3 regions of the Streptomyces sp. NPDC051315 genome follow, and region 2 is predicted to be linked to each of the others. Evidence: riboswitches for the same ligand, from Rfam matches in the RefSeq annotation. Region 2 holds a riboswitch; each other region holds the start of a gene.
The links. Region 2 has a riboswitch for S-adenosylmethionine ahead of thrC (threonine synthase). Riboswitches for the same ligand answer to the same signal wherever they lie in the genome.

Region 1 (6,319 bases), on a different contig from region 2:
TCACCGGCTACATGATCATGCTGATCGGTGGTGGCAACGACATCGTCGCCACCCACTTCCACCTGTCGATCAACGCGGTCACCTGGTTCGTCCGGATCGGGTTCTTCGCCGGACCGGTCATCGCCTTCGTGGTCACCAAGCGGATCTGCCTCGGCCTCCAGCGCCGCGACCGGGACAAGGTGCTGCACGGCCGCGAGACCGGCACCATCAAGCGCCTGCCGCACGGTGAGTACATCGAGGTCCACGAGCCGCTCAGCCAGGAGGCTCTGTACACGCTCACCGCGCACGAGCAGTACGCGCCGGCCGAGATCGGCCCCACGGTCGACGAGAACGGCGTCGAGCGCAAGGTCAAGCGCTCCGAGAAGGTCCGCGCCAAGCTGAGCAAGGCGTACTACGGCGAGGAGAGCCAGATCGCCAAGCCGACCGTCGAGGAGTACAAGGAGATCACGAGCGGCCACGGCCACCACTGATCACTGCGTCGCCACGCAACTGACGAAGGGCCCCGTCCGGTGTTCGGACGGGGCCCTTCGCCGTGCTCCGCGCCTGGATAGGGTGGACCCGTTGAGACGCGTGTCCCGTAGAGCGGGACCGGAGTGACCCAGGAGCGGCTTATGAGCGCTGTGACCCCCGCTGGAGGCGACACCGCGGCGGGCCGTTCCTGGCCCGAGGTGCTGAACGCCCTGCTGTACGGCCGCGACCAGAGCGCCGACGCGACGGCCTGGGCGATGGACCGGATCATGCGCGGCGAGGCCACCGACGCCCAGATCGCCGGGTTCGTGGTCGCCCTGCGCGCCAAGGGCGAGACCGTCGAGGAGATCAACGGTCTCGTGCGGGCGATGTACGAGCACGCGAACGTGATCGAGGTGTCGGGCCGCACGGTCGACATCGTCGGTACCGGCGGCGACGGCGCGAAGACGGTGAACATCTCCACGATGTCGGCGCTCGTGGTGGCCGGCACGGGCGCGAAGGTCGTCAAGCACGGTAACCGCGCGGCCTCGTCGGCGTCGGGTTCCTCGGACGTCCTGGAGAAGCTCGGCGTCAACCTCGACCTGGCCCCGCAGCGGGTGGCCGAGGTCGCCGAGGAGGCCGGCATCACCTTCTGCTTCGCCGTCAAGTTCCACCCGGCGCTGCGTCACGCGGGCGCCGCGCGCGGCCAGCTGGGCATCCGTACGGTGTTCAACGCCCTCGGCCCGCTGACCAACCCGGCCAAGGTGCGGGCCCAGGCCGTCGGGGTGGCCGACCCGCGCATGGCCCCGATCATCGCCGGCGTCTTCGCCGAACGCGGCAACTCCTCCCTGGTGTTCCGCGGCGACGACGGCCTCGACGAGCTGACGACGACGTCCACCTCCCACGTCTGGGTGGTCCGGGACGGCAAGGTCACCGAGGAGGCCTTCGACCCGCGGGACGTGGGCATCGAGCTGGTGCCGGTGGAGGCGCTGCGCGGCGGCGACCCGTCCCACAACGCCGAGGTCGCCCGCCGTCTCCTCGACGGTGAGACGGGTCCGGTACGGGACGCGGTGCTGCTGAACTCGGCGGCCGCCCTGGTCGCCCTCGACCCGACGCAGGCACCGCTCACCGAGCAGATCCGCGCCGGCATGGAGAAGGCGGCGCACTCCATCGACTCCGGGGCGGCCAGACGGGCGCTGGAGCGCTGGGTCGCCGCCAGCAACGCGTGACCGACCGGCGATCCGCGGTCCCGCGATCCGGACACGAGTTGCGGGACCGCGATCACTTCACGTACGTTCCTCTCCAGGTCATGAGTGACAGTCATGAGGCCCCGGCCGACTGTCCGGCAACCCTCCGTCCGTGGCGGGGTGCCCCGGGTGAAGACCAGGTCGTGGGCAGCGAGGTCCACGGCAAGCGCGGACCCCTCGAGAAACCAGGGGTCCTGGTCGTCGAGGAGCCTTCCGTGAGCAAGCGAATGCGATAGGGCCGCAGAGCCCCGCCTCCGCATCCCTTTTTCCTCTTCTCCGCCGTTTCCTGTGCCGTCGACGCGTTGTCCGGCACGGTGATTCCGCCTGCTTTCACGGGAGTTCAGCCATGTCCGTCTCCACCGCTGCCCTCGCCCAGTCCGTTTGTGCCCCGCTGCCCGTTCTGGGCCGGGATGTCACCGTCCCGCTCGTCACCGGCGGCGAAGTCACCTACGCCGCGCTCGACTACGCGGCCAGCGCCCCCGCCCTCCAGCGCGTCTGGGACGACGTGGCGGCCTACGCCCCCTACTACGGCAGCGTCCACCGCGGTGCCGGCTACCTCTCCCAGCTGTCGACCGACCTCTTCGAGAACGCCCGCCGGACGGTCGCCGAGTTCCTCGACTGCCGCGCCGACGACCAGCTGGTCTTCACCCGCTCCACCACCGACTCCCTCAACCTCCTCGCCGCCGCCCTCCCCGCCGGCTGCCAGGTCTTCGTCTTCGAGACCGAGCACCACGCCTCGCTGCTGCCCTGGAAGGACGCCCGGGTCACCTACCTCGACGCCCCGCGCACCCCGCGCCAGGCGGTCGAGACCCTTCAGCGGGCCCTGGCCGACCGTGACCCGCACGGCCCGGCCCTGGTCTGCGTGACCGGCGCCTCGAACGTCACCGGTGAGCTGTGGCCGGTACGCGAGCTGGCCGCCGCCGCCCACGCCCACGGCGCCCGGATCGTCCTGGACGCGGCCCAGCTGGCCCCGCACCACCCGGTGTCGGTCCAGGACCTCGACGTCGACTGGGTCGCCTTCTCCGGGCACAAGCTGTACGCCCCGTTCGGCTCCGGCGTCCTGGCCGGCCGCGCGGACTGGCTGCGGGAGGCCGACCCCTACCTCGCCGGAGGCGGCGCCAGCCGCAAGGTCACCCGGCGCGAGGACGGGGGAGTGGACGTCGAGTGGCACGACAGCGCCGCCCGGCACGAGGCCGGCTCCCCGAACGTCATCGGCGCCTACTCCATCGCCTCCGCCTGCAAGGCGCTGACGGAGGCGGGCTTCGACACCCTCGTCGCCCGGGAGCGGTACCTGATCGAGAAGGTGCGGGCGGGCCTGGCCGAGGTCCCCGAGGTGCGCGTCCTGTCCCTCTTCGGCGACGACGCCCCCCGCGTGGGCGTCCTCTCCTTCGTCGTCGAGGGGTGGAACAGCTCCCACTTCGCCGCCGCCCTCTCCGCCGAGTACGGCATCGGCGTCCGCGACGGCCTCTTCTGCGCCCACCCGCTGGTGCGCACCCTGCTCGGCAGCGACCCGCAGACCCAGGGCGAGTGCGGCGCCCCCGAGGCGGCCCCCGGCGAGAAGTCCCTCAACGCCATCCGCGTGAGCTTCGGCGCGGGCACCCCCGACGAGCACGTCGAGCGTTTCGTGGGCGCGGTCAGGGAGCTCGTCCGGGACGGTGCCAAGTGGCGGTACCGCACGCAGGAAGGCCGCTGCGTCCCGGCGGTGTGAGGGGCTCCTCCCCGGAGGCGGTGTTCAGACGGTCAGGAGTCCAGGCCGATCGCGAACGCCGCCTCCAGGTCGTGCTGCGAGTACGTCCGGAACGCCACGTGCGTGTCGGTGGCCTCGACACCGGGGATCTTGCTGATCCGTCCCGGGATGACCTCGGCCAGGTCCTCGTGCCGCTTGACGCGGACCATCGCGATCAGGTCGTAGGTGCCCGTGACCGAGAAGACCTCGCTGACGCTCTCCAGCCCGGCGATCGACTCCGCGATCTCGGGAATCCGGTCCACGCTGGTCTTGATGAGGACGATCGCGGTGATCACGGCTGGTTCTCTCCCTCGGGGGCCGGAGCTGGGGCGGGCTTCACTCTAGTCGTCCCGCAGAACAGGGCCCGTGCGACGACGAGGCCCAGCGCGAAGCCCACCAGGTGCGCCAGGTACGCCACCCGCGGCCCCGGTGCGGTCTGCCGTGCCGCCACCCACTGCAGGGCCGCCCAGAACGGCAGCACGAGCCAGGCCGGGAAGCGCAGCGGCAGGAAGAAGAGGAACGGCAGGAGACTGGTCACCCGCGCCCGGGGAAACAGGGAGAGGAACGCGCCGAGGACCGCCGAGATCGCCCCCGAGGCGCCGACCAGGGACTGCTCGGAGTCGGCGTGGGCGGCGGCGTAGCCCAGCAGGGCCAGGTAGCCGCAGGCGAGGTAGAAGAGCGTGAACCGGACGCGGCCCATCCGGTGCTCGGTCATCGCCCCGAAGACGTAGAGGAAGAGCATGTTGCCCAGCAGGTGGACCCAGCTGCCGTGGAGGAACAGCGCCGTCGCGGGGGTGAGGACGGAGCGCGCCGAGCCCTGGAAGAGGTCGGCGGGGATCACGCCCCACCGGCGGAAGTAGGCGCGCTGGGCGGCGAGCAGCTCCTCACCGGTGCCGTACGCCGGATTCAGGCCCGACGCGGGGCCGATCGCGAAGATCAGGCAGCACAGGGCGATCAGTCCGTACGTCACCGGGGCCGACGGCCGCCGGATCGCTCTGCTCACGGTCCCGCTCCAGTTCCCGATCATGCACACAGAGCATGACGTAACGGGACGCACCAGCCCGGACCGCCTCGCCGCCGTGGACGGACGGGCGACGACTACCCGCCAGGCCGTAGGGTTACGAGCCATATGGACCGGGGAGCCCTTGGGCGCGCCCCGGCGCCGGAAGACCGACACTAGAAGGAAGCGGACAGTCACGATGACGGTTCCCCTGCCGACCGCCTCGACGCGGTGGCGCTGCACGCTCTGCGGCAACCTCACCCGGTTCGACGTGACGCGCTCGTCGAAGGTCGTCGAGTACGTCCACCTCGATCTCGCCGGTGAACCGAACGTCGAGGAGCGCCAGGTGGTCAGTGAGACCATCGAGTCGGTGCGGTGCCGTTGGTGCAACGCCGTGGACCAGGTGGAACTCGTGGACAGGCCGGGCGCCGGTTCCTGACGACGGGGGTCCCCCCGCTCGCGCGACGTCGAGAGCGGGGGAGGGCCCCGCGAGAAATTGGGGTGTGACGGATGGTGGAGAGCGCAGGCGGGGGGCCGGGCGACGGCGCCGCTGAGGTGCTCGACCGTCCGCTGCCCGACGGCGTGCGCCGCCGGGTCGTCCAGATCGTCTCGGACGGCTTCGGCGGGCTGACCGTCGGGGAACTGCCCGCCCAGTTGCGGCAGTACGCCCGCTTCGCCCCGAACCGGCGCACCAAGTTCGCGGGCAACGCGATGGCGGCCGCGCTGGAGACGGATCCGCTCTTCCGGCAGCGCATCGCCGAGAAGTTCAGAGAGGCCCAGCCGGAGCTGGCCGGCGCCCTCGACTCCGGCTCGCCGCCCCCGGCCGCGGATCCGCTCGATGTGGCGGCCGCGGCCTACGTGCTGAGGCCCACCGGCTGGGTGAAGTTGGTGACCGCGGCCGGTGAGGAGGCGCAGCGGGCCGACGCCGAGCGCGCCGACGAGGAGAGCCGCGCGGAGCTGGAGCGGCTGCGCGAGCAGCTCTCCCAGGCCCGCGAGCAGACCCGCGCCGAGACCGAACGGCTGCGGGCCGAGCTGGAGGCCGCGAAGAAGGAAGCGGACTCGCTTCACCGCAAGCTGCGTTCGGCCCTCAGTGACGTCAAGCGCGGTGAGGCCGCGCTGCGCAAGGTGCAGGGCGAGATCGAGGCCGTACGCGCCGAGGGGCAGGCGCAGGTGTCCGCCGCGGAGAGCGAGACACGACGGCTGAAGGCGCGGCTGGGGGAGGCGGAGGCCGCCCTGGAGGCGGCGCGGCGGGCGGCGCGCGAGGGGCGCAGCGTCGAGGACATGCGGCTGCGGCTGCTGCTCGACACCGTGCTGGACGCGGCCCAAGGGCTGCGGCGCGAACTGGCGTTGCCGCCGGTGTCCGTCCGTCCCGCGGAGACCGTGGACGCGGTCGAACCGGGACGAATGACCCCGAAGGACATCGCGGCGCGGGCTCTGTCCGAGAACGACCCCGCGATCCTGGACCAGTTGCTCGCCCTGCCCCAGGCGCATCTCGTCGTCGACGGCTACAACGTCACCAAGACCGGCTATCCGCAGATGCCGCTCGAGAAGCAGCGGCTGCGGCTGCTGGGCCAGCTCTCGCAGCTCGCCGCGCAGACCGGGGCCGAGGTCACCTGTGTCTTCGACGGGGCCGAACTGGCCGCGCCGGTGCTGCTCGCGCCGCCGCGCGGGGTGCGGGTGCTGTTCTCCAAGGCGGGCGTCACCGCCGACGAGCTGATCCGTCAGCTGGTGCGGGCCGAGCCGCCCGGCCGGCCGGTCATCGTCGCCTCGACCGACCGTGAGGTGGCCGACGGGGTCGCCAGGGCGGGGGCGCGTCCTGTCGCTTCTGCGGTACTCCTCAAGCGACTGACCTGAAGTTCAACGTAAAAGCTCATTGCCCGAATTGGCGGGATCGTCACG
Region 2 (6,319 bases):
TCGTCCGCGTGGGCGGACGGGCGGACGGGGCGGTTCCTCGCACCGGTTATCGTCAGCTCATGGGCACGCAAGAGACGCACTCCACGGACCCCGGACTCCCCACCCCCACGACCGCACCGGGCCGGGACGCGCTCCGCGCGATCCTCGCCCGTCCCCGCACCACCCTCGTCGCCCTCGACTTCGACGGCACCCTCGCGCCGATCGTCGAGAACCCGGACGACGCCCGTGCGCACCCCGACGCCGTCCCGGTCCTCGCGGACCTCGCCCCGAAGATCGCCTCCGTCGCCGTGATCACGGGCCGGCCGGCCGCCGTGGCCGTGCGCAACGGCGGCTTCGCCGGTGTGCCGGGGCTGGAGCACCTCGCCGTGCTCGGGCACTACGGCGCCGAGCGGTGGGACGCCCGGACCGGCACGGTCAGCGCCCCCGCCCCGCACCCCGGTGTCGCCGCCGCCCGCGCCGAACTGCCGGCGGTGCTGGACGCGGCCGGTGCCCCGGAGGGGACCTGGGTGGAGGAGAAGGGGCGGGCCGTCGCCGTGCACACCCGCCAGGCACGGGACCCGCAGGCCGCCTTCGAGGCGCTGCGGCAGCCCCTGACCGACCTCGCCGCCCGCCACGGGCTGCTCGTCGAACCGGGCCGGATGGTCCTCGAACTGCGGCCGCCCGGTGTGGACAAGGGCGTGGCGCTGCTGGAGCACATGCGCGAGACCGGCGCCGAGGCGGTCCTCTACGCCGGCGACGACCTCGGGGACCTCCCCGCGTTCGCCGCCGTCGAGAAACTCCGCTCCGACGGCGTCCCGGGCCTGCTCGTCGCCAGCGGCAGCGCGGAGGTGACGGAGCTCGCCGAGCGCGCCGACCTCGTCGTCGACGGTCCCGCCGGCGTCGTACGCCTGCTGCGGACGCTGTCGGATCAGCTCGGCTGAATCTCCCTCAGCGCCCGCAACTGCTGCAGGAACCACTGGGCCGGGGGCAGCGCGGTCGCGGCCGCCACCAGACGCTTGGTGCGCTCGGCCCGCTCCTCCGGCCCCATGGACAGCGCCTCGTGCAGGGCGCGGGCGGTCTCCAGCACGTCGTAGGGGTTCACCACGAGCGCGTCGTCGCGCAGTTCCCAGTAGGCGCCCGCCTCCCGGGACAGCACCAGCGCGCAGCCCCGGTCGGAGACGACCGGCACCTCCTTCGCGACGAGGTTCATGCCGTCCCGGATGGGGTTGACCAGGGCCACGTCGGCGAGGCGGTACGCGGCCAGGGAGCGGGCGAAGTCGTCCTTGACGTGCAGGACGACCGGGGTCCAGCCGGGGGTGCCGTAGCGCTCGTTGATCTCGTCGGCCACCCGCTGCACCTCGGCCGTGTACTCGCGGTAGACGGCGAGGTCCTGGCGGGAGGGGTAGGCGAAGGCGACGTGCACGACCCGCTCACGCCACTCGGGGTGGTCGTCGAGGAGCTGCCGGTAGGCCAGCAGGCCGCGCACGATGTTCTTCGACAGCTCCGTCCGGTCGACCCGGACGATGGTCCTGCGGGCGCTGCCGTCGGGGGCCGTGCCGATCTCCTCGCGCAGGACCGGAAGGCGTTCCTCGACGTCCGGCTCGTGGGAGCGGGCGCGCAGGAAGTCGGCGTCGGCGCCGAGGCCGTGGACACCGACCTCCGTGCCTCCGAGGCCGCCCGTGAACTCCTCGCAGCACGCGGTGAACGCGTCCGCCCAGCGGCGGGTCAGGAAGCCCAGCCGGTCCGCGCCGAGCATGCCCCGCAGCAGCTGGCTGCGGATGTCGCCGGGGAGCAGGCCGAAGTAGTCCACCGGTGCCCACGGCGTGTGCGAGAAGTGGCCGATGCGCAGGTCCGGACGCAGCTCGCGGAGCATGCCGGGCACGAGACACAGGTGGTAGTCCTGCACCAGCACCGCCGCGCCCTCGGCCGCCTCCTGCGCCAACGCCTCGGCGAAGGCGCGGTTGTACGTCTCGTACGAGGCCCACTGGCGCCGGAACTCCGCGTCGAAGACCGGCTCGAGCGGGGTCAGGTACAGCAGGTGGTGGACGAACCACAGCACGGAGTTGGCGATGCCGTTGTAGGCGTCGGCGTGCACGTCCGCCGGGATGTCCAGCATCCGCACGCCCGCCTCGCCGACCCCGCGCCGGACCGCCTCCCGGTCGCCGTCGGACAGCGCCGAGCAGACCCAGAGGGCACCGGCGTCGGGGCCGATCGCCGAGAGGCCGGAGACCAGCCCGCCGCCGCCCCGCCTGGCGTGCAGCGAGCCGTCCTCGCCGACCGTGTACGAGACCGGGCCGCGGTTGGACGCGACCAGCACCTGAGCACCCTGAGCAGCAGCACCGTCCGTGAAAGCCATACGCCTCAACCTAGCCCGGTCCCGATCCGCTCAAACGTACGGAGGGGCCGCACGGACGGGGCGTATCCAGCCGTATACGGCCCGCCGCGCCGTGTCACGCGACCTTGCGCGCCGCGTACTCCGCGATCTCCGCCATCGGCGGGCGTTCCTCCGTGTCCACCGAGTAGGTGCGCGGCTCGAAGCCGTCCGTGCCCCGTTCGAACTGGGTGAGGGAGGGACGGATGAGGTGACCGCGGGCCAGCCGCAGCTGGGCCGTGCGGTAGATCGCCGCCGCCATCCGGCCGAGCGCCTGCCCGTCCTGGTGGCGGTGCTTGCGCACCCCGACGTCCACCTGGGCCAGCGCGTCGAGCCCCACCAGGTGCAGGGCGTCGACCAGCATGCCCAGCTCCACGCCGTAGCCGACGGGGAAGGGCAGCTGTTCCAGCAGGCTGCGGCGGGCCGCGTACTCGCCACCCAGCGGCTGCACGAAACCGGCCAGCTGCGGCCAGTGCATGTTCAGCAGCGGGCGGGCCATCAGCTCGGTGACCCGGCCGCCCTGGCCGGCCGCGCCGCCCAGCGGACGGTCGTACATGGCCTTGACCAGGTCGACGTCCGGGTCGGTGAGCAACGGGCCCACGATCCCGGAGACGAAGTCGGAGGAGAACTCCTTCAGGTCGGCGTCGACGAAACAGACGATGTCCCCGGTGGTGACCAGCAGCGAGCGCCACAGGACCTCGCCCTTGCCGGGCACGGCCGGGATGCGGGGGAGGATCGCGTCCCGGTGGACGACACGCGCCCCGGCCGCTGCCGCGACCTCCGACGTACGGTCGGTCGACCCCGAGTCGACGACGACGATCTCGTCGACGAGCGGGACCTGCTGCATGAGGTCGTGACGGATGACCGCGACGATGTCGCCGACCGTCTCCTCCTCGTTCAGCGCGGGCAGCACGACGGACACCGACCGGCCCGACGCGCGTTTGGCGGCCAGGATCCCGTGGAGCGGGCGATCGGTCACGGACCAGGAGCGGGTGGCCAGCCAGCGCTCGACTTCTTCCAGCACGGTCTGCGACTCCTCACTGTCGTGATCACACCAGGTGCACGAGGGGTCACCGTGTGATCCATCTCGCGGTACGGACGACTATCTCAACTGTCCTGGCCTTCGGTTACAGTCTTGAACAACGCGGATGACCATCGCATGTCCGGGGTCGTCGGCGTTCACAACCACATACCGCTCATCCAGAGGGGCAGAGGGACACGGCCCGATGAAGCCCCGGCAACCCTCCAGCCGGTCTCGTACCGATCAGTGTTGATCGCTTCGCGAGGCTCCCGGCTAGGGAAGGTGCCAAATCCGTCTCACGGCGAGATGCGTCGTGAGGAAGATGAGGAGAAAGGGCCTCGCCTCACATGGCTGCGCAGACAGTTGCAAGCACCACGGACAGCACCACCGCCTCCCCCGTCGACCTCGGCCCGGCCGCCGCGCTGAGCTGCCGTGAGTGCGGCCACCGCGTGGCCCTCGGCCCGGTCTTCGCCTGCGAGGAGTGTTTCGGCCCGCTCGAGATCGCGTACGACTTCTCCGCCTACGAGACGGAGGAGCTCCGCAAGCGCATCGAGGCGGGTCCCGCGAACATCTGGCGCTACGCGCCGCTGCTGCCCGTCCCGGCCGACGTGGCGGACAAGCCCAACATCAACCCGGGCTGGACCAAGCTCGTCCAGGCCGACAACCTCGCGCGCGAGCTGGGCGTCGACCCCGGCAGGCTCTTCGTCAAGGACGACTCCGGCAACCCGACGCACTCCTTCAAGGACCGCGTGGTCGCCCAGGCCCTGGAGGCCGCCCGCGCCTTCGGCTTCACCACCCTCTCCTGCTCCTCCACCGGCAACCTCGCCGGTGCCGTCGGCGCCGCCGCCGCCCGCGCCGGCTTCCGCTCCTGCGTGTTCATCCCGCACGACCTGGAGCAGGGCAAGGTCGTCATGGCGGCGATCTACGGCGGCGAGCTCGTCGGCATCGAGGGCAACTACGACGACGTCAACCGCTTCTGCTCCGAACTCATCGGCGACCCGGCGGGCGAGGGCTGGGGCTTCGTCAACGTGAACCTGCGGCCGTACTACGCCGAGGGCTCCAAGACGCTGGCGTACGAGATCTGCGAGCAGCTCGGCTGGCGGTTGCCGGACCAGCTCGTCGTGCCGATCGCCTCCGGCTCGCAGCTCACGAAGATCGACAAGGGTCTGCAGGAGCTGATCCGGCTCGGGCTCGTCGAGGACAAGCCGTACAAGATCTTCGGTGCGCAGGCCGAGGGCTGCTCGCCGGTGTCCGTCGCCTTCAAGGCCGGCCACGACGTCGTCCGCCCGCAGAAGCCGAACACCATCGCCAAGTCCCTCGCCATCGGCAACCCGGCCGACGGTCCCTACGTCCTCGACATCGCGCGCCGCACGGGCGGCGCGGTGGAGGACGTGAACGACGAGCAGGTCGTGGACGCGATCAAGCTGCTCGCCCGGACCGAGGGCATTTTCGCCGAGACGGCGGGTGGCGTGACGGTCGGTGTGACCCGCAAGCTGATCGAGAACGGTCTCCTCGACCCGACCAAGACGACGGTCGTCCTCAATACGGGTGACGGCCTGAAGACCCTGGACGCGGTGGCCGGCACCGGCCTGACCGCGACCATCCGCCCGAACCTCGACTCCTTCCGAGAGGCTGGCCTCGCATCATGAGCGTCACCGTCCGCATCCCCACCATCCTCCGCACCTACACGGGCGGCCAGGCCGAGGTCCAGGCGGAGGGCGCGACCCTCGCCGAGGTCATCGCCGATCTGGAGAAGAACCACACGGGCATCGCCGCACGCGTGCTGGACGACCAGGGCAAGCTCCGCCGGTTCGTCAACGTGTACGTCAACGACGACGACGTCCGCTTCGAGCAGGGGCTGGAGACGGTGACCCCGGACGGCGCCGGCGTTTCGATCATCCCGGCCGTCGCCGGCGGCTGATTCCCGTTCCGTACCCACCGGTAGTAACCGTCGGTAATAGCGATTACCGAGCGTTCATCGAATTGCCCCCTCCGTGAGAGAAGCGGAGGGGGCAATTCAGTGTGGTTGAGCGCGGTACAGTTGGGGAACCCGGTCCCGATCCACTGATCCGGAACCTTTGATTTCTGCCGCAAGCCCGACGAGAAGTAGCCAAAGTGTGCATCTCTTTTGAGGCTTTTGTGTGCTTTGTGGGGCCCGACTTGCCCTGAATTCTGGCGAATTCTCGCCACTTTCCGGACCGTGCGCGTCCAGAATTCTCGTCCGATTGACCTGTTGCAGACGGCAGTTGGACAGATACATTCGGCCGCGGTCGACGCGTTCCGGCGCACGCCCCCAACCAACTGGGGGGTGAGGTCTGACCCGGGTCCGCGAAGTGTGGATCTGTGCAAGGGCCAGTAATAGGGGAGTTAGGCATGGCTCAGGGCACCGTCAAGTGGTTCAACGCGGAGAAGGGGTACGGCTTCATCGCGGTCGACGGTGGTGCGGACGTCTTCGTCCACTACAGCGCGATTCAGATGGACGGCTACCGCACCCTGGAAGAGGGCCAGCGGGTCGAGTTCGAGATCTCGCAGGGTCAGAAGGGCCCGCAGGCCGACATGGTTCGCGTCACCGCCTGAACATTTTCAACGAATGGGCCCGCGTCCCGACGGGGATGCGGGCCCTTCGTGCTGTCCGGGTGCGCACCGTCGGCCGCCCCGGTGCCGCCTGGGCTGCGGCTCCGGGGCGCCGGCCGGGTGTGATCCGGCGGGGCTCGGTGGCGGCGGCCCGTTCCCCCAGGGGTGTTCGCGGGCGGCTGAGCACCGCCCGGCTTCCCCCGAGCCGCTTGCACTCGGCAGGGGCGAGTGCTAATCATTGGCGTTAGCACTCTGAAGGTGAGAGTGACAACGAAGGACCGGGTCGGTGAGGCTCGCAGGCCGGGTGGGGCAAGGAACCACCGGTCGGGAGCCGTCCGTCGCGGGCGCGGGCGCGGTCCGAAGGAATCACCCCC
Region 3 (6,319 bases), on a different contig from region 2:
CGGGCCGAGGCCGTCCTCGATCGTGACGAAGTCGAGCAGGCCGCGCTCGGCCTCGCCGACCAGGTCGGCCCAGTATCCGGCGGTGAACAGTTCACGGGGGCGGGCGACCGGCTCGCGCCAGGAGGCGGGATGCCAGCCGGTGCCGTCCAGGGCGACGGCGAGGTGCAGGGGTGAAGCGGAGGTCGGGGACACGAGGGTGCCTTCCTGGAGGTCCGTACGAGAAAGCCGGCCACACCCGGGACGGGGGCACGGCGAAGGAACGGGTCAGGAGCAACAGAGCGCGCCGGCCACGCGCTGGAGGTCGATGTGGGGCCGGGAGTGCAGGTGCACGGCGTGGGACAGGGCGGCCACGTCCGTCACCTCCCTCTTCCGGGCGCGCGACGGCGCCTCGCACATCTCGTCATGGGTCACAACCTCCCGGTCCCGCCGGATGTTCCCGGTGTGCGCACGACGGCGTTGTCGAGGGGGTTCGGTGGGGCCGCGGACGGGGCTCCGCCTCCGCGGAGGCCGATCGGGTGGGCCACGGAGGCGGAGTCCCTTCTGACGCGACGGGTGTGGGGACGGGCGATGGTGACGAGGGGTCAGGAGTTGTCCAGCGGCAGCCCGGGCGGGTTGATCTCCGAGGTGGTGACGGCCTCGTTGGAGAGGTTCCAGGCGGCGAGCCACTTGGCGTAGGTGCCGTTCTCGATCAGGTGGTTGATGGCCGCGGCGATCGGCTCGGCGAGTCCGCTGTCCTTCTTGGCGGTGGCGGCGATCAGGCCCTGGAGCGTCTCACCGGCGCCGGAGTAGGTGCCCGCGCTGCGGGTGGCCTGCGGGGTGCCCGCGGTCTTGGCGATGTTGTAGGCGATGCCGGGGTTGGGACCGAAGTAGGCGTCGATCTTGCCGCTGTTCAGCGCCAGGTAGGTGCTGTTGCGGTCCTGGAAGTACTTGACGGTGAGCTTCTTGCCCTCGCTCTCCAGCTTCTTCTTCCACTCCAGGAGGATCTTCTCCTGGTTGGTTCCGTTGCTGACGGAGACGGTCAGGCCGGCGAGGTTCTCGTAGTTCCCGTCGAAGTTCCACTTGCTGTCCTTCTGCACCTCCCAGCCGAGGTTGTCCTGCCGGTAGGACGCGAACTCGTACTTCTGCTTGCGCTCCTCGGTGTCGGTGATGTTCGAGAAGCCGACGTCGACCTTGCCGCTGTCGATGCCGACGAAGAGGTTCTCCCAGGTGGAGTTCTTCACCTCGGGCTTCAGGCCCAGGACCGCGGCCACGAGTCGGGCGAGGTCCGGTTCGGCGCCGGTGAGGGTCTTCTGGTCGCTGCCCACGAAGGCGAGCGGCGCGAAGCCGGCGGGCAGGGCGCCGACGCCGATCCTCAGCGTGCCGCTCTTGCGGACGGACTCGGGCAGACGGGCGCTGATTGACTTCACCTCGGAGACCTTGAGGGTGGTCTCCTTGCCGGCGCCGTTGGACAGCCGGGCGACGGTCACGCTCCCGGAGGCGGCGTTGTCGGTGGTGGTGGCGGCGTCGCTCTCGCCACCGCAGGCGGCGAGCCCGGTGGCGAGGGTGGCGACGGCGGTCGCCGCGGTGATGCCGCGTATCAGGCTGCGTCGGGAGAAGTGGGCAGGCATGGCCGTCCTTGTCGTGAGAGGCGATGAGAGGGGGGTGAAGGGGTGAGGGAAAGCGGTGGGGGGAAGTGGTGGGGAGGCGGAGGGGCGGCACGGGGCCGGGGTCCCGTCGGCCGCCGGTCAGAGCACCTTGCTCAGGAAGTCCCGCGTCCGTTCGTGCCGGGGGTGGTCGAGGATCTCGGCCGGCGGGCCCTGTTCGACGATCCTTCCGCCGTCGATGAAGACGATCCGGTCGGCGATCTCCCGGGCGAAGCCCACCTCGTGGGTGACGATGACGAGGGTGGTGCCGCTGGTCGCCAGGTCCTCGATGACGGCGAGGACCTCGCCGACGAGCTCGGGGTCGAGGGCGGAGGTCGGTTCGTCGAAGAGGATGACGCCGGGGCGCAGGGCGAGGGCCCGGGCGATCGCCACGCGCTGCTGCTGGCCGCCGGACAGCTGCCGCGGGTAGGCGCCCGTCCTGTCGCCGAGTCCGACCCGGTCCAGGAGTTCGCGGGCCAGTTCCCGGGCCTCGGCCCTGCCGAGCTTTCCGGTCGCCACCGGGGCGGCGGCCACGTTGTCCAGCACGGTCAGGTGCGGGAAGAGGTTGAAGTTCTGGAAGACGAAGCCGATCCGGCTGCGCTGGGCGAGGATGGCGCGCTCGCTGAGCTCCTTCAGCCGCTCCCCGTTCCGCTGCACACCGATCGGCTCGCCGCCGACACTGACGTAACCGACCTCTGGCTTCTCCAGGTGGTTGATGACCCGCAGCAGCGTCGACTTGCCGGATCCCGACGGGCCGATGACGACCGTGACCTCGCCGGGCCGTACGGTCAGGTCGACGCCGTCCAGGACGCGGTGGGCGCCGTACCACTTGTGGACTCCGTGCACTTCGAGCGCGACCGGGGTGATCTCGGCGCTGGTCATACGGCGGCCTCCCTGCGCGCGCGTTCCCTGAGGTCCCGCAGGCCGGTGCGCAGCTTCTGCAGCGGGGTCGGCGGCAGGGAGCGCGTGGCGCCCCGGGCGTAGTGCCGCTCGACGTAGAACTGGATCACGGACACGAGGCTGGTGAGGATCAGGTACCAGACGGTGACGACCAGCAGCAGCGGGACGATGTCGCCGGGGTAGGTGGAGCCCATGGCCTGGGCGGTGCCGAACAGGTCGAGCAGTGACACGTAGAAGACCAGCGAGGTGCTCTTGACCAGGCCGATCAGCTGGTTGACGTAGTTGGGGGTGATCGAGCGCAGGGCCTGCGGGAAGACGATCCGGCGGAACTGGTAGCCCTTCGGCAGCCCCAGGGCGGAGGCCGCCTCGTGCTGGCCCTGGTCGACGGAGAGGATGCCGCCGCGGACCACTTCGGCGGCGTAGGCGGCCTCGTTGAGGCTGAGGCCGATGACGGCGACCGCCATGTCGGTGGCGAGCCGGGACTCGTCGAAGGTGACGAACGCGGGTCCGAAGGGGACGCCCAGGCTCAGCGTCTCGTACAGGGCGCTGAAGTTGTAGAGGAAGAGCAGGACGACGATGAGCGGGATGGAGCGCAGCGCCCAGACGTAGGTCCAGCTGACCGCGCGCAGCACCGGACTCCTCGACAGCCGGGCGAGGGCGAGCAGGATGCCGCCGATGAGGCCCAGCACCGCGCTGTAGACGGTGACTTCGAGGGTGATGAGCAGTCCGTCGAGGATCGTCGGCCGAAGGAACCAGTAGCCGAAGCGGTCCCACTGGTAGAAGGGGTTCGCCACCAGGCCGTGGACGAACTGGGCGACCAGGACCAGCACGACGGCGGTGGCGATCCAGCGGCCGGGCCGGCGCAGCGGCTGAACCCGCTGTGCGGTGAGCCTCGTCGGCGGGGTGTCGGCGGCGGGTGCCTCGGCGAGGGACACGGCGCCTGGGGGTTCACTCATGAGGGGCTCCGGCGGGAGTCGGACACCCCGGGTCACGGCGGCCGCGGGCGGCGGCGGTGCGGCGGCAGAGGGGTGGGGACCGCTCTGCGGCGCACGGCGCCGGCGGGGCGCACGGATGCGTACGGAAACCGGGGTGGGGCGGACAACGGCACACCGCTCGGGCGGTGTTCGTCAGGAACGCGGATGCGGGGCGAAGGGTGTGAGGGGTTCAGCCCCGACAGCGGGCACGGCCCGGTGCGGTACACAGTGCGCTGTTCACGCGGAGCAGATCGACGGCGCGGTCGGCGACGAGCGGATCGTGTGACGGGCGTACGCGGCCCCGGGGGCGGCGGGGCGCCGTCCTGAGAGCTGCGTACATGTCCGTCACCGTCACTGTCCGGCCCCGGTGGGGCCCTCGCGCTTACCGAACGTCATCCGGTCCGGTCGTCACCTGGGGCACCCCACCGCGGTGCGAGGGTTGCCGGTCAGCAAGCCAGGGCTTGTCGCTGACGCTCATGACCGTTCTGGGCCGTAAGTTAAGCCATTCACCCGAACGGATGTCAACGTGCGTCCAGTGCGTGGACCGGGTCAGGGCCGGTTGACCTGCGGTCGCGTGCCCGTGCCGGGGGTCGCGTGGGCCTCCCAGTCCAGGATCTGGACGGCGGCCCCGGCGGCCTCCAGGCCCTGACAGCGGGCGTGGTGGCGGCGGTTGATGCCGTCGAGGTCGAGGTGGCCGCCGAAGGCCGGGTGCCCGGCCAGGCGGCGGGCGTAGGCCCACAGGGCCGGATGACCGGCGACGCGGTGCACGGCGGCGGCGTCGAGGTGGTGCCGGTGCACGGTGTCGAGCTGGACGAGCGTCACCCACAACTCCACGTCGGCGGCGGTGAGCTGACCGCCGATCAGGTACGGCTGGACCGCGAGTCCCCGCTCCAGCACGCCGAGCGTGGCGAGCAGGGCGTCGAGGGCGGCGGTGCGCTCCGCCTCCCCGGCCCCGGCCGCCCCGGCGCGCTGCGCGGCCTCCTCGATGCCCTGCGCGCACATCCGCTCGACGGCCTCGATCTCCGACTCGGCGCCGCGCGGGTGGAGCGCGATCCGGCCGCCGCCGAAACGGCGGGCGAGGTCCCGGGCGATGTCGGGGCCGTGGGTGGAGACGATGCGCCCCGACCAGTCGTCGCTGAGCACCGGCGCGAGGGCGGGGCCGGTGTAGCGGTGGGCGCTGGCGTCGTAGAGCGGGCGCAGCGCCGAGTGGCCGCCGTCGGGACAGTCGGGGACGGCGGGCAGGAAGGTCACCGGACAGGCCCGGTCCAGGCCGAGCAGCGTGTGGGTGACGGCGATGCGCAGGCCGTCGGGGTCGGCGGGTGACAGGTGGAGGCGGTAGCGGCGCGGGACGGCGTAGTGGCCGCTGCGCGCGTCACGGCCGATGCGGCCGCGGAAGGCGGGGGCGGAACGGACGGACGGGTGGGTGGCCGGCGGTGTGGCGGACATGACTCTCCCCGGGGGCGGTCGCGCGGAGGGACGCGCGGCGGATGCGGCGTCTGACGGGAGGGCGCGGCCCTGGTCCGCGCGCCGGAAGGGACGGTGCGCGGGGCACCTTCGGTGCGGCTCGGCGCGGGAACGGGCCGGTTCAGCCCTGGACGTCGATCGCGCTGCAGACGCGCAGCAGATCGATGTGACGGCGGGAGGTGAGAAGGGGCGACGACCACGCCGTGCGGCTCGCTCGGCTGGTGACCGGCTCAAGGCGCCCCATGTTTCCCTACCTGTTCACTAGGATTCCCGCTCCGAGTGTCGATCGGCCACCGGGCGCCGTCAAGGGGGCGTCCACGGAGTGGAGCGCGGGGAGATGTCCTGGCCGGCCCGGGCGAGGTCCTCGGGGGCGGACCCGAAGACGGCGGAACCGCCCGAGGACCTTGCGTGGGCCCGCAGGCGGCGGCGTCCGCAGGCGCCGCCTCGTCTCACGTGCGGGGCTTCCCGCTCGCCCCGAACTCGTCGGCGCCGGTCGGCTCGGGGCCGCCGAGGTGCAGAGGGACGGCGGGCCCGCCGAACTGCCGGCCGCCACACCGGAGTCGGCTTCACCGCCTCCGTCCTCGGTGCCGCCCGCGCTCAGACTCCCGCTCGGCGCCGAAGGTCGCGCGACCGGTACGAACAAGGCCGCCTCCTCGTTCGAGAAGGCGGCCTCCGACCGCGTGAAGCTGGTCGGGACGACAGGATTTGAACCTGCGACCCCTTGACCCCCAGTCAAGTGCGCTACCAAGCTGCGCCACGTCCCGCCGCGCTCCGCGCCGGGTGAACCGTGGGAACGCGCAGGTAAACCCTACCGTACGGGTGCGGGTGCGGCGGTCGCGCCCGACGGGGCCGCGGGGTCGGTCCCATCGGCCCCTTCAGCCCGCGCCGCCAGGGCCTCGGGGTCGGCCCCGACGGCACCCTCGGCCCGCGCGCGGTCGCCGGTGGGGTCCGCGCCCCGGGTGGGGTCCGCGCCCCGCCCGTTCGTGGACCGCGTCGCGTGCCCTCCGTGTCGACGGTGCCGAGTCACAGGCCCTCCGCGTCGACGGCCCCGGGCAGGACGGGCGCGGGGGCCGGGAGCCGTACCGGCTTCCACGACCAGTGGTGCGGGAACCGCATCCGTCGGCCGGGGTGACAGTGACGCCCGGAGGGGGGGCCGCCGGGATCGACGGGCACGACCCGTCCGAAAGGGCGCCCTGGAGAGGGCACGTCAGGTGATGTCCCGCCATGGGTGACCCGGGCGGAGCCGCAGCGGCGCGGGCGGCGGTGGCCCGGGGCGGTTGCGGGTGCCGTGCTCGTCCGGGGGCCCGTCGAGGTCGCCGGGCAGGGATCGGTCAGGGAGACAAGGCCCGACGGCTACCC

Region 1: another riboswitch for S-adenosylmethionine. It lies ahead of ACIBBD_RS00710 (aminotransferase class V-fold PLP-dependent enzyme); the one in region 2 lies ahead of thrC (threonine synthase).
Region 3: another riboswitch for S-adenosylmethionine. It lies ahead of ACIBBD_RS11305 (amino acid ABC transporter permease); the one in region 2 lies ahead of thrC (threonine synthase).

The regions. Positions count from the first base shown of each region.
Region 1 is NZ_JBITEN010000001.1:151,945-158,263, reverse strand. Features, by position in the region: gene ACIBBD_RS00720 (cytochrome bc complex cytochrome b subunit) at 1-470, shown strand, start outside; gene trpD (anthranilate phosphoribosyltransferase) at 612-1,676, shown strand; SAM riboswitch class IV at 1,753-1,869, shown strand; gene ACIBBD_RS00710 (aminotransferase class V-fold PLP-dependent enzyme) at 2,041-3,402, shown strand; gene ACIBBD_RS00705 (Lrp/AsnC family transcriptional regulator) at 3,435-3,716, opposite strand; gene ACIBBD_RS00700 (rhomboid family intramembrane serine protease) at 3,713-4,447, opposite strand; gene ACIBBD_RS00695 (hypothetical protein) at 4,620-4,859, shown strand; gene ACIBBD_RS00690 (NYN domain-containing protein) at 4,931-6,274, shown strand.
Region 2 is NZ_JBITEN010000015.1:106,024-112,342, reverse strand. Features, by position in the region: gene otsB (trehalose-phosphatase) at 60-920, shown strand; gene ACIBBD_RS26820 (trehalose-6-phosphate synthase) at 908-2,335, opposite strand; gene ACIBBD_RS26815 (glucosyl-3-phosphoglycerate synthase) at 2,430-3,374, opposite strand; SAM riboswitch class I at 3,544-3,700, shown strand; gene thrC (threonine synthase) at 3,719-5,020, shown strand; gene ACIBBD_RS26805 (MoaD/ThiS family protein) at 5,017-5,292, shown strand; gene ACIBBD_RS26800 (cold-shock protein) at 5,745-5,948, shown strand.
Region 3 is NZ_JBITEN010000004.1:462,711-469,029, reverse strand. Features, by position in the region: gene ACIBBD_RS11325 (LLM class flavin-dependent oxidoreductase) at 1-192, opposite strand, end outside; gene ACIBBD_RS11320 (putative leader peptide) at 265-411, opposite strand; gene ACIBBD_RS11315 (ABC transporter substrate-binding protein) at 582-1,607, opposite strand; gene ACIBBD_RS11310 (amino acid ABC transporter ATP-binding protein) at 1,725-2,504, opposite strand; gene ACIBBD_RS11305 (amino acid ABC transporter permease) at 2,501-3,478, opposite strand; SAM riboswitch class IV at 3,870-3,978, opposite strand; gene ACIBBD_RS11300 (glutathione S-transferase C-terminal domain-containing protein) at 4,046-4,942, opposite strand; gene ACIBBD_RS11295 (putative leader peptide) at 5,082-5,204, opposite strand; tRNA gene ACIBBD_RS11290 (tRNA-Pro) at 5,648-5,724, opposite strand.